DNA from 3 places in the Bradyrhizobium sp. AUGA SZCCT0105 genome. Region 2 is predicted to be linked to each of the others. Evidence: predicted binding sites of a transcription regulator. Region 2 holds the regulator's gene; each other region holds the start of a gene.

Region 1 (4,369 bases), on a different contig from region 2:
GGCCATGGCGGCGCCGCGGTCTTCCGCGTGCTGCCGGAGGACATGAACTTCGGCTCGCTGTTCGACATGTTCTCGGTGACCTTCAAGGAGGCCTGGGTGATCCAGCGCTTCCTCCCCGAGGTGAAGCATGGCGACAAGCGCATCATCCTGGTCGACGGCGAATTCGCCGGCGCCGTCAACCGCGTGCCGGCAGCCGACGATCTGCGCTCCAACATGGTGCGCGGCGGTGCGGCCAAGGCGACCGAGCTCTCGGATCGCGAGCGCGAAATCTGCGCCACACTTGGACCTGCGCTGCGCGAACGCGGCCTGCTGTTCGTCGGCATCGACGTGATCGACGGCAATTTGACCGAGATCAACGTCACCTCGCCGACCGGCATCCGCGCCATCCAGCGGCTCAACGGCCCGGATGTCGCAGCGATGATCTGGGATACCATCGAGAAGAAGCGCGCCGCGAAATAATCCTCCTCCCTTGTGCGCTGCACAGGCTGGCTGAAATTTAGCCAGCGTACGGGCGCGTGTGCGTTCGCCTTATTCTACTTGCCAGCTTGCGCGGGCGAGGGCAGCATTCTCTTGCCTGCGTCAGGTCAAGCGGCGGGTCAACGCGCGGGCAACAACGCGAAAACATCATAAAAATTGTGGAGGAAGACGTTATGACGCTCAATGTCTCACGACGATCCTTGCTCGCGCTCGGTGCCGGTCTCGGCGCCAGCACACTTCTCGGCGGCACCGCGCAGGCACGCGCGCCGAAGCTCGGCACGCAGACACCCTATTGGCACCGCTTCGTTCTCGGCGATGCCGAAGTGACCGTCGTCTCCGACGGCCCGCTTCCGCTCGGCGATCCCTCCGGCACCTTCACCGGCGTGCCGAAGGAAGAAGTGAAGAAGATGCTCTCCGACAACTTCCTCTCGCCCGACAATGTCGTGCTCGAGCAGAACTCGCCGATCGTCAACATGGGCGACAAACTGATCCTGTTCGATACCGGCATGGGCACGTCGAAGGCGTTCGGTCCGACCACCGGCCGGCAGCAGAAGAGCATGAAGGAAGCCGGCATCAAGCCGGAGGACATCGACGCCGTCGTGCTGTCGCACGCGCACATCGATCATATCGGCGGCATTGTCGATGCCGACAACAAGCCGCTGTTCCCGAATGCGCAGTACTACATCGCGCAAAGCGATCTCGATTTCTGGACCGACGAAGGCAAGATGGGCAGTCCGTTGAAGGACTTTGTGGTGCACGCCCGCAAGAACCTGCTGCCGGTGCGCGATCGCATCGTGTTCTTCAAGGATGGCCAGGAATTCCTGCCCGGCGTGCAGGCGATCGCAGCGCCCGGCCACACCGTGGGCCACACCATCTTCATGGTGAGCTCGGGCGGCAAGTCCTTTGCCTTCCTCGGCGACCTCTCGCATCACGCGGTGCTGCTGCTGGAGCGGCCGCGGATGGAGTTCTCCTACGATACCGATCCGAAGCAGGCGGCGAACTCGCGGGTCAAGCTCCTCGAGATGCTGGCCGCGAACAAGACGCCTGTCATGTCCTATCACTTCGCCTGGCCCGGCTACGGCCACGTCGCCAAGGCCGGCGAGGGCTTCCACTACTATCCGGAACCGATGCAGATGACGTTGTAACGGCGGCGCATCCGGGGACGGCGTGCGCTGCCTCCGGATGTTCCCTTAATGTTCTTGCGCTGGGCAATCCGCTCCGCTACCTTGGGTGGCGGAAGATAGGGGCAGCATGGTCCAGCGGGTTTCCACCGTCGCTTTCGAGGGGATTGAGGCCCGTGCGGTCGACGTACAGGTCCAGGTCGCGCCGGGATTGCCGGCGTTTGCGATCGTCGGCCTGCCCGACAAGGCGGTGTCGGAGGCGCGCGAGCGGGTGCGCTCGGCGCTGATCGCCTCCGGCCTCGCGCTTCCCGCCCGCCGCATCACCGTCAACCTCGCGCCGGCCGACCTGCCCAAGGAGGGCAGCCATTACGACCTGCCGATCGCGCTCGGCCTGATGGCGGCGATCGGGGCGATCCCGCCGGATGCGCTCAGCGGCTTCACCGTGCTTGGCGAACTCGGGCTCGACGGCTCGATCGCACCGGTGGCGGGCGTGCTGCCGGCGGCGATCGGCGCCAATTCGCGCGACGAGGGATTGATCTGTCCGGCCGCCTGCGGCTCGGAGGCCGCCTGGGCGAGCCCGGACATCCAGATCATCGCAGCCCAATCGCTGATCCAGATCGCCAATCACTTCAAGGGCACGCAGGTGCTGTCGCGCCCGCAGCCGAAGGTGCAAGACCAAAACGAGGCGCGCGAGGAAGCGCTGCTCGACCTGCGCGACATCAAGGGCCAGGAGAGCGCAAAGCGCGCGCTCGAGATCGCCGCCGCCGGCGGACACCATTTGCTCATGATGGGCTCACCCGGCGCCGGCAAATCGATGCTGGCGGCGCGGCTGCCTTCGATCCTGCCACCGCTGTCGCCATCCGAATTGCTCGAAGTCTCGATGATCGCGTCCGTCGCCGGCGAGATCCGCGACGGCGCATTGACCGCGCGGCGCCCGTTCCGCAGCCCGCATCATTCCGCCAGCATGGCGGCGCTGACCGGCGGCGGCATGCGCGCCAAGCCGGGCGAGATCTCGCTCGCGCATCAGGGCGTGCTGTTCCTCGACGAATTGCCGGAGTTCGATCCGCGTGTGCTGGATTCGCTGCGCCAGCCGCTCGAGAACGGCGAAGTCTCGGTGAGCCGGGCCAACCATCGCGTCACCTATCCGGCGCGCTTCATGCTGGTCGCAGCGATGAACCCGTGCCGCTGCGGCCACGCCTTTGAGCCCGGCTATTCCTGCAAGCGCGGCCGGCTCGACCGCTGCACCTCAGATTACCAGATGCGGATCTCCGGGCCGCTGATGGATCGGATCGACCTGCGGATCGAGGTGCCGGCCGTGACCGCGGCCGATCTGATCCTGCCGCCGCCGGCGGAGGGCTCGGCCGAGGTCGCCGCCCGCGTCGCGGCCGCGCGCGACATCCAGCTTGCGCGCTTCGCGGCGGCCGGCATGCCGCATGTCCGCACCAATGCGGAAGCGCCGAGCGCGCTGCTCGAGACCATCGCGCAGCCCGACGCGCATGGCCAGAAGCTGCTCCGCGAAGCGGCCGAGACCATGCACCTCACCGCGCGCGGTTATCACCGCGTGCTGCGGGTGGCGCGCACGCTCGCCGATCTCGACGGCGCCGAGACGATCGGCCGGCTGCACCTCGCCGAAGCGCTGTCCTATCGTGCATTGGCCGACGATTTGCGCCGCGCGGCGTGACTCGAACCGGAGCACTGTCCCGATTCATGCCGGAATCATCCGCGTCAACACGACGGTAACCACTCTCATTTACGCTCCGCAAACCATAAGCACCGCGATCCGCGGCAAGCTTGGGTCGAGCGAGTTGTGTCATGTTGCGTATGAAGGTTCTGGCCTCGGTGGTCCCCCTTGCCGTGGCCGCGGTATTCGCCCGCGCTGAATTCCTGCCGGGTCCTGGGCCCTGCATCGAGGTCGGCGGCGCCACGATGCAGATCGCATCGGTCCCCTGGCAGGCGCAGCTTCACGTCAGCTTCACCGACGACCCCAGCCTTGCCACCGTCCGGGTCCGGATCGCCGACAGCGCCGAGGCCGCCGACTTCACGATGATCGACGACATCGACGATGCCGAGGCCGGCGCCTGCGAAAGCAACGCCGTGCCGCAGCTGATCGGGATTTCCGGCGCGCCGACCGCAACCGGCCCGATCATCTATCTTTCCCATGACGGTCCGTTCGATTACCGCGTCTACGTGCAGTCGAAGACGTTCTCGGCGCGCGACGCCGCGGCGCTGATCGTCAGCGCCCGCGGCGGACACCGCCGTCTCGAAGCGGCATCGCTCGCGCCGCACGCGCGCTTCCGCGACCAGACAATGGCGGAGTTAACCTCCCGCTAACCCTGTTCCGAGGGCCGGCGCGAAACCGTCACCAACCTCAAGCACTTTTCAAGGTGGCCGACGCATCGTCATCACCAGATCGGGCACTCTCAGGACCACCATTGATGGGGCGTTTCTTCCGGATCAAGTTACGCCTTCGCCGCTTCCTGCGGCGCCATTCCTGGGTCGCGACGATCGTCCGTTCCTTCACGATCTTCTCCGTCGCATTCGGCGGCGCCTTCGGGTTCATTTCCGGCGCCCTCTCGAGCCACAGCGGCTACGATCCCAACATATTCGCGATCGGCGTCAGCTTCCTGTTCGCGCTCGCCTGTCTCTGGATCGTGACGCTCGGCATCCGGTTGCGGCTGATGCGCAGAAGGTTGCGCACCATCGTCATGCACAATGAGGCAATGGCCGATCGCAACTGGGAACTGCAGGAGGCCGAACAGCGCGCCTCCACC
Region 2 (4,369 bases):
CCGCTACCGGAGGAGATGGTCGCGCTCGATGCCGCCTACCACCGCACCCTGGCGCGCGACCTCGCCGCGCGGCGCACCCAGCCGCCACAGCCGATGTCGGCGATGGACGGCTATGCCGTGCGCGCGGCCGACGCTGGTGATCTGAAGGCCCGGCTCAGGGTGATTGGCGAAGTCGCCGCCGGCCGGCCGTTCGAGCGCACGGTCGGCGCCGGCGAAGCGGTGCGGATCTTCACCGGCGGCGTGATCCCCCATGGCGCCGACGCCGTCATCATCCAGGAAGACACTGCCGTCGACGGCGACCACATCACGATCACCGAGCTAGCTGCCGCCGGACGGCATATCCGCCCGGCCGGCGTCGACTTCCGTGAAGGCGACGTGCTGCTCGATGCCGGCAGCCGCCTCTCCGATCGCGCGCTGTCGCTGGCGGCCGCCATGAACTATCCGGACCTCGCGGTGCACCGCCGTCCGAAGGTCGCGGTGCTGGCGACCGGCGACGAGCTGGTGATGCCGGGCTCGACGCCCGGCCCCGGCCAGATCGTCTATTCCAACGGCTATGCGCTGCGGGCGCTGGCGCGCGCCGAAGGCGCCGAGACCGTCGATCTCGGGATTGCCGCCGACACGGTGGAGGCCACCACCGCCGGCATCCGCCGGGCCCGAGAGACGGGTGCCGACATCCTGATCACGACCGGCGGCGCCTCGGTCGGCGACCACGACCTGGTCAAGCAGTCGCTGGAGGCCGAAGGCGTCGAGATGGCGTTCTGGCGGATCGCGATGCGGCCCGGCAAGCCGATGATGCATGGCCGGCTCGGCGCGATGCGGGTGATCGGCCTGCCCGGCAATCCGGTGTCCTCCTATGTCTGCGCCTTCCTGTTTCTGGTGCCGTTGATTCGGGCGCTGAGCGGCCGAAAAGCTGTTCATCATCGCCGCGAGAGCGCATTGCTCGGCCGCGACATCGCCGCCAACGACCAGCGCGAGGACTATCTGCGCGCCCGCCTCGAGGAGCGCGAGGACGGCACGCTGATCGCAACGCCTGTCATGCAGCAGGACTCGTCGCTGCTCGGGAATCTCGCTGCGGCACGGGCACTTCTCGTGCGTCCGCCGTTTGCGCCCGCCGCCGCCAAAGGCAGCCAATGCGAGATCCTGACACTGCCCAAGTGACAGCGCAGACCGCATCGCTTGTGCGCTCGCCGGATGCGTTCACCGGAAATTAAGTGGTTGCGGAACACATATCGAACATATAGTGTCCGTTCATGATTTGTTTCGAGTACTGGTGTGTACAAATGGGAGGCCGCGAGGGAGCGCTTGTGATGAGCACCGTGCTCCTGAGGTCTGGCCCCGCCTGAAAAGTCTCGGAATCGAACGACGCTACCAACCGGGGGAATACTCGAGATGCTCACGCGCAAACAGTACGAACTTCTGCGTTTCATCAATGAACGTCTGAAGGAGGCCGGCGTACCGCCCTCGTTCGACGAGATGAAGGATGCGCTCGACCTGCGCTCGAAGTCCGGAATCCACCGCCTGATCACTGCGCTGGAGGAGCGCGGCTTCATCCGCCGCCTGCCCAACCGCGCCCGCGCCATCGAAGTCATCAAGCTGCCCGAACTCTCGGCCGGCGGCGGCAACGGCCGCCGCGGCTTCACGCCGAGCGTGATCGAAGGCACCCTCGGCAAGCGCACCAGCACGCCGCCGATCGCCGAGGACGACGGCAACCGTCCGGTCGCGGTCCCCGTGATGGGCCGGATCGCCGCCGGTACGCCGATCGAGGCGCTGCAGACCCGCAGCCACACCATCAGCGTACCGCCCGACATGCTCGGCGCCGGCGAGCACTATGCGCTGGAAGTGCGCGGCGACTCGATGGTCGACGCCGGCATCCTCGACGGCGACATGGCGCTGATCCAGCGCAACGACGTCGCCAACACCGGCGACATCGTGGTGGCACTGATCGACGAGGAGGAAGCCACCCTGAAGCGCTTCCGCCGCCGCGGCGCGTCGATCGCGCTGGAGCCGGCCAACACCGCCTATGAAGTGCGCATCCTGCCGCCGAACCGGGTCCGCATCCAGGGCAAGCTGATCGGCCTCTATCGCAAATACTGAATTTCAAATACTTGCGGCGGCGGGGAACGAGCAACACATCGGATCGTTCTTTGAAAGATAGCGTAACGTGCAGCCTGCCCGACGCGCTCCGATACCTCTCGCGCAGCGTCGCGTGTTTGTGATCAGGGCGTTTCGTCGACCAGTCGTACAATCGCCCAGAAACGAGGAGACACTCGTTCGCTATCGTCCACTCTGGTAGAGGCCCTATGCCTCAAGGAGAGGCACGGGTCGCTACCTCGAACAGAGGAGCCATCCGATGTGTGACTATAGTCTGCACGCCGTGGCGTCGCGCCCCGCCATTGTTGGAGAGACGCTGATCACCACGACTTTCCGCGGCACGTCGACCCGCGGCTTTGCTTCGGAGACCGACCCCACTGTCGCGGTCTGCATGCTGCCGGGCACCGAGCTCGCTTTCGCCGAGAACGTTCGCTACGACAGCCGCTGGATCTGGACCAAGACGATGAACTTCCGCGTCGGCGTGTTCAACGAAGTCGAGCCCGACGTTCCCGATCGCCATCATGACGCGGTCGAATTCCCCGACGGCAGCCATGTGCTGGTGACCCAGCTCGTCGAGGGACAACGCGTCAGCGTGCTGCAATTGCCGGCGCTGCATCCGCCGGTCGAGCAGAAGCCGAAGGTTGTGGAGCGGCGGCCCTCCGCATTTGCGTCGCTGTTTTTGGGTTGAACGCATCGTCGCCGCGGAATGAGCTGTTCGGCGGCGGATGACCTAAGCGATTTCGAGCGACCCCGGACGCCGGGTTCCGGGGCGCAGCTGGAGAATTGCGTCGGCGCGCGCCTTGGCGCATCATCGGGCACGGAGGACGTGCGTGGTGGTCGACAAGGTCACATGGCAAAAGGCTGGACGCGTCACGGAGCCGGGCCGCTACTTGTTCCGGTTCGGCTGGCTGACGGTGACGGCTGACGACCTGAAGGTCTGGGAGCGATTCCCCGAGGCTTCCTTCACCCTCGTCAAGAAGCCCGACGCTGGCCCTGACTCCGACGAATACCATCTCGGCCTGTTCGAGTTGCCGACCGGCCCCTCACCCGACAACGGCTAATCCTCGCCCTGCAAATCGGTCTCGGCCGGCGTCGCATCGACGACGGGCCGCGGCGCGCTGCCGAGTGCGCGCAACGTCGTCTCAACCTCACCGTCGCCGGGAACCGCCGGCGACCACGGCCGGTCGATCCCGCCGGGCTTGACCGCATCGATGGCATAGCCGTCCCTGATGCGCCGCAGCACCAGCGCGCCGTGGCGCCGCAACCGCTCGGCATCGATCACCGAAGCCGCGCAGCCCCGCGGTGCCGGCCGCGCGGTCACGATCAGCGCCGCACGCTCGCAATCATCGGCCAGCGCCTCCGGCCGTGTCGCCAGCGCGACGAAGGCGCCGCCGGGCCCCTGCGTCACGCAGCCGCTCGGATCGCAGGAGACACCCTCGCCGAGCGAGGAATCCGTGGCAGTCCGCGCGTCAGCATCCGCCGCCAGCCACTCCTTGACCAGAAATGCGTCCTTCGCGCTGTGCATCAGATGCAGCCGCCCGTCGCCGCCCCGCACCGCGACGTTGCGGCCGTCGGCGGAGACCAGCACGTCCGGCTGCGGCACCCACAGCGCCCAGACCGAGGCCACCACCAACAGCACCGCCCCCGACCAGCGCAGCGGCGTGCGCAACAGCCCAAGCAGGATGAGACCCGCGCTTGCCACGACCATCGGCCCGATTCCGAACGCCGCCATCCGGCCGACCGCGCCTGGGAGCGCTGCGACCCATTGCGTCACCAGGATCATCCAGTCGATGCCGAACCCCATGATTGCCCAGAACACGCCGTCGAAGCCGAACGGCATGGCGAGCAGCCCGAGCAGGCCGGCCGGCATCACGACCGCCGACACCACCGGCATCGCCGCGAGGTTCGCCAGCAGCCCGTAGGGCGTCACGCGGTGGAAATGGAATGCGGCGTAGGGTGTGGTCGCGAGCCCCGCCACCAGCGAGGCCAACATCAGCATCGTGAGCTCACGCCCGCCCCACAGCGCGACGCGCGCGGTCGCCGAATGATCGGGCGACGCCAGCAGGTTCGGCAGCCCGATCTGCACCAGCCCCACCAGCCCGAGGGTCGCCGCAAACGACATCTGGAAGCTCGGATGCACCAGCGCCTCCGGCGCGATCGCGAGCACGATCAGCGCCGCCACCGCCAGCGTGCGGAAGGTGATCGCGCGGCGGTCGACGATCACGGCGATCAGCACCACGGCCGTCATGAAGAACGATCGCTGGGTCGCGACCTCCGC
Region 3 (4,369 bases), on a different contig from region 2:
CCTGTGTTCGCTGTGCAGATGCGCCGCGCGGCCGCCGGTAGCTCAGTATTTTGCTGATACGACCGGGCTCGCCGCCTTGAAGTGGTAATTGATGCCGAGCTTGACGGTGTGGAACGTGTCCTTCCACTCCGAGCGATCGTTGATCGCGGGCGTGTACTGGATCGGCGCGACCTTGCCGAGATCGATGTAGTTGTACTCGAGCTTGGCCGACCAGTTGGCGGCGAACATGTATTCGACGCCGGCGCCGGCGGTCCATCCCCAGCGCGTGTCGCTGGCCGAGACCGAGGGCGGCGCGAGCCCTGCATTGTAGCGATGCAGGATGTCGCCGACGGCGGCGCCGCCGTTGACGAACCACAGCTGCGGCGGAGCGCACCGACCACACAAACAAGCCGACCAGGCAAACAAAAAAGGCCGGCGCGAGGCCGGCCTTTCGTCTGGATCAAATCCGTGTCGCGCGATCAGTAGCGCGCAACCACCGGGCCACCCCACTTGTAGTTCACGCGGACGGTGACGAGGTCGACGTCCTGGCGATCGCGGATGCTGCTGAACAGCGCGCCGGTCGGGGTGGTGAGGTTGTAGGTCTTGTCCTGCATGAACAGATGGTCGTATTCGACACCAGCGGTCCAGTTCGGCGCGAAGCCGACTTCGATGCCGGCGCCGATGGTGCCGCCCCAGCGCGTGTCGCTCGCGCGACCGGCAAGTACGCCGGTCGGCGTGAAGTAGGTGCTGAAGCGGTTGTCGGTCAACGCCGCACCGCCCTTGGCGTACAGCAGCACGTTGTTGACGGCGTAGCCGATCTGGCCGGTGAACAGGCCGAACGCGTCGATCTTGCTCTGGTTGGTGAACAGACCCGGGAAGATCGCGCTGTTGTTGCTGCCCTTCAGGTCAGCCCAGTCGCCCTGCGCTTCGAGGCCGAACACCCAGGCGCCAGCCTGCCAGCGATAGCCGATCTGGCCACCGGCAACGCCGCCGGTCGCATCATGGCAACCATCCGAGCCGATGAAGATGCCGGCCGGGACCTGGTCCCAGCAATTGTGGCTCGAGCCCCAGCCGCCGTTGGCGCCGATGTAGAAGCCGCTCCAGTCATAGACGGCAGCAATCATCGGCGGCGCCTTGGTGTAGGGGCGCGCCGCGAGATCGGCAGCCGCGGCGGGCGCGGCAAACGCAATTAGAGCAACCGTACCGAGCAAAAACTTCTTCATAATCAAACCCCAGCTCCCCAATCGGCTTCCAAAGGTCCCGAAGCGCGATCTCAGACGCGAGCGCCCATCTGATAGGTGGTAGCTATACGCTGATTCAACCGCAAACGCCGTCTCCCAAATGCAACACTCGCGGAAGAAGTATCTGCAAGTCAAGGCTTTGATTTAACTTACATTTTTGTAAGGCGTCGGAGCCCGCTGGTGACTGGGAGCGAAATCGGCAGCCACGCCATGGCCATCGGCCGCTTCTACGGCTGGTTGTGGCGAACAAAACTGGAACAGCGTCGGCTGCGGTGCTATATCTCGATAATCGTGGATAACCGCGCGACGGCGAGGGCATCGAGCCGGCACCGGCCGTATAGATCATTCGCGACGCCTGCAAGTAAGTGGCGATGGTTGAGAGTGGCTGCCGATGTCCGGCGCCCGGTTTTTGAGTGGAGATGATGCGATGGCAGGAAGCGTGAACAAGGTGATCCTGGTTGGAAACCTCGGCAAGGATCCGGAGATCCGGCGGACGCAGGACGGCCGTCCGATCGCAAATCTTTCCATCGCCACCTCGGAGACCTGGCGCGACAAGGGCACCGGCGAGCGCAAGGAAAAGACCGAGTGGCACCGCGTCGTGATCTTCAACGAAGGCCTCTGCAAGGTCGCCGAGCAGTATCTGAAGAAGGGCGCCAAGGTGTACATCGAGGGTCAGTTGCAGACCCGCAAATGGACCGACCAGAGCGGCGTCGAGAAGTACTCGACCGAGGTCGTGCTGCAGGGCTTCAACTCCAACCTCACCATGCTCGACGGGCGGAGCGGCGGAGGCGGCAGCTTCGCCGATGATGGCGGCGGCAGCGATTTCGGCTCGTCCGGTCCGGTCAGCTCGGCGCCGCGCCGAGCGGTCGCCGCCGGCGGCGGCAGCCGCAACAGCGACATGGACGACGACATCCCGTTCTGATGTTCGTTTCGCAAAACGGCCTACGGGGCGGGCTCGTCCGGCTCGTCTCGTGTGGTCGGTGCGGCCTGAGCAATGAAGCGACCGACACGATTTTCAAGCATCCGGACCAAGACCGGATCCATGAACTCATAGTCGTCGGGAATGTCGAGACAGATGACGCGCTTGTTGTTCAGGTGAGACCGAAACCGGCTCCTGAGCTTGTTGCGATGGGTCTTCTCCATCACAAAAATGATGTCGGCCCAATCGATCTGTTCGGAGGACAGCAGGACGCTTGCACCGGACGAGATGCCAGCCGAGTCCGTCTCGACGCCAGGCCACGTCGAAAAGACCTGCTCTGCAGTAGGACTGCGCAGACGGTTGGCGCTGCAGACGAATAGGACGTTGGTCATGTGCTGTCGAAGCCAACTTGAGTGCGGGCATCTTTGCGTGAGGTTGGTCGGAATAGGTACGGAAGCAGCGCTTTCTGGGCAACTGGTTGGCCGAAGCTTTGACTATTCCGTCGGTCGGCGTTTCCGTGAAGGTCATTTCCCGGAGTGGCGCTATGATTTGCCACGATAATTTTCTCATGTGAATTATGAGGATAACTATATAACCTACTGCCGTAGCGTGCTTATCTGATGTCAATCAGCGCGAGTTCCCCAGACTTTGACACAGGCCAATGTGAATGATATTTACATTGGCCTGCGGCAAGCGACGTCTGGTCGTGAGCTTCACTCGAGGGCTGCCATCATGAGCCTCGCGCCATTGCTCGACGCTGCGCCTGCGATCCCGCTCCATGCCTTTGCCGCGATGGCTGCCTTCGTGCTCGGCTCCATCCAGCTCGCCGCACCGAAAGGCACGCTGCCGCACCGGACGCTGGGCTGGATCTGGGTGATCCTGATGCTGGTGGTCGCCGGGAGCTCGTTCTGGATCCATCAGATCAAGCTGGTGGGCCCGTGGAGCCCGATCCATCTGCTGTCGATCTTCTCGCTGGTCATGCTGGTGCTCGGCGTGACGGCCGCGCGGAGCCACAACGTCCGCCGCCACAAGTTCACGATGATGGGCATTTTCTTCGGCGCGCTGGTCATTGCGGGGCTTTTCACCTTCATGCCCGGGCGGATCATGCACGCGGTGATTTTCGGCCAATAATCGGACGATCAGGGCGTAGCGAAGGCCGGTTCCACCAGGTCTTCGCGACCTCGCAACCGCCGGGCAAAGCGGGCGCGTCGCAAATCTGCAATGCGGCCGGTAAGTGCATGAAAAAACGAAGGGAAAAACGGCTTGCCGGAGCCGCGCAAGGGTGGTTATCAGGCCCTCGATGGTCTATATGATTCCCCAGCAGAACTGACCGGATTTCCCCTTTGTCCGAACCCGAAGACGACAAGCCCGGCGAGCCGCCGGTGCCCTCAGATATTCGTCCCGTTTCCATTCTCGACGAGATGAAGAAGTCCTACCTCGATTACGCGATGAGCGTGATCGTGTCCCGTGCGTTGCCCGATGCGCGCGACGGGCTCAAGCCGGTGCACCGGCGCATCCTCTATTCGATGCATGAGCAGGGACACACGCCGGACAAGAAATACGTCAAGTCCGCGCGCGTCGTCGGCGACGTGATCGGTAAATATCATCCGCATGGCGACCAGTCGATTTACGACGCGATGGTCCGCATGGCGCAGGACTTCTCGCTGCGGGTGCCGCTGATCGACGGCCAGGGCAATTTCGGCTCGGTCGACGGCGATCCGCCGGCGGCCTATCGATATACCGAGGCACGGCTGACCAAGGCGGCGCTTGCCGTTCTGGCCGACATCGACATGGACACCGTCGATTTCCAGCCGAACTACGACAACTCGGAGAAGGAGCCGGCGGTTCTGCCGGCCCGCTTCCCGAACCTCCTGGTCAATGGCGCCGGCGGCATCGCCGTCGGCATGGCAACCAACATCCCGCCGCACAACCTCGGCGAGGTCGTCGACGCCTGCGTGGCGCTGATCGACAATCCGGCGCTCACGATCGACGAGTTGATCGATATCATTCCCGGACCGGACTTCCCGACCGGCGGCATCATTCTGGGCCGCCAGGGCATCCGCTCGGCCTACCATCTCGGCCGCGGCTCGATCGTGATGCGCGGCAAGGTGGCGATCGACACCATCAGGAAGGATCGCGAAGCGATCATCATCACCGAGATTCCCTATCAGGTGAACAAGGCGACGATGGTCGAGCGCATCGCCGATCTCGTGAAAGAGAAGAAGATCGA

The links. Region 2 encodes LexA, which represses DNA repair genes until DNA is damaged. Its sites were predicted from a motif close to TGTTCNNNNTGTGTTCNG; they were not measured.
Region 1: the regulator LexA is predicted to act here: its motif matches at 1,661-1,678, upstream of JQ573_RS33950 (YifB family Mg chelatase-like AAA ATPase).
Region 3: the regulator LexA is predicted to act here: its motif matches at 1,463-1,480, upstream of JQ573_RS36045 (single-stranded DNA-binding protein).

Annotation. Positions count from the first base shown of each region.
Region 1 is NZ_JAFCMK010000010.1:88,152-92,520, reverse strand. It holds gene gshB (glutathione synthase) at 1-459, shown strand, start outside; gene JQ573_RS33955 (MBL fold metallo-hydrolase) at 651-1,622, shown strand; gene JQ573_RS33950 (YifB family Mg chelatase-like AAA ATPase) at 1,729-3,279, shown strand; gene JQ573_RS33945 (hypothetical protein) at 3,411-3,929, shown strand; gene JQ573_RS33940 (PAS domain-containing hybrid sensor histidine kinase/response regulator) at 4,034-4,369, shown strand, end outside.
Region 2 is NZ_JAFCMK010000006.1:374,491-378,859, reverse strand. It holds gene glp (gephyrin-like molybdotransferase Glp) at 1-1,158, shown strand, start outside; gene lexA (transcriptional repressor LexA) at 1,390-2,094, shown strand; gene JQ573_RS27845 (hypothetical protein) at 2,351-2,779, shown strand; gene JQ573_RS27840 (hypothetical protein) at 2,925-3,152, shown strand; gene JQ573_RS27835 (ComEC/Rec2 family competence protein) at 3,149-4,369, opposite strand, start outside.
Region 3 is NZ_JAFCMK010000013.1:69,314-73,682, reverse strand. It holds partial or broken gene JQ573_RS36055 (outer membrane protein) at 43-378, opposite strand; gene JQ573_RS36050 (outer membrane protein) at 459-1,202, opposite strand; gene JQ573_RS36045 (single-stranded DNA-binding protein) at 1,648-2,142, shown strand; gene JQ573_RS36040 (low molecular weight protein tyrosine phosphatase family protein) at 2,163-2,531, opposite strand; gene JQ573_RS36035 (DUF2306 domain-containing protein) at 2,872-3,270, shown strand; gene gyrA (DNA gyrase subunit A) at 3,483-4,369, shown strand, end outside.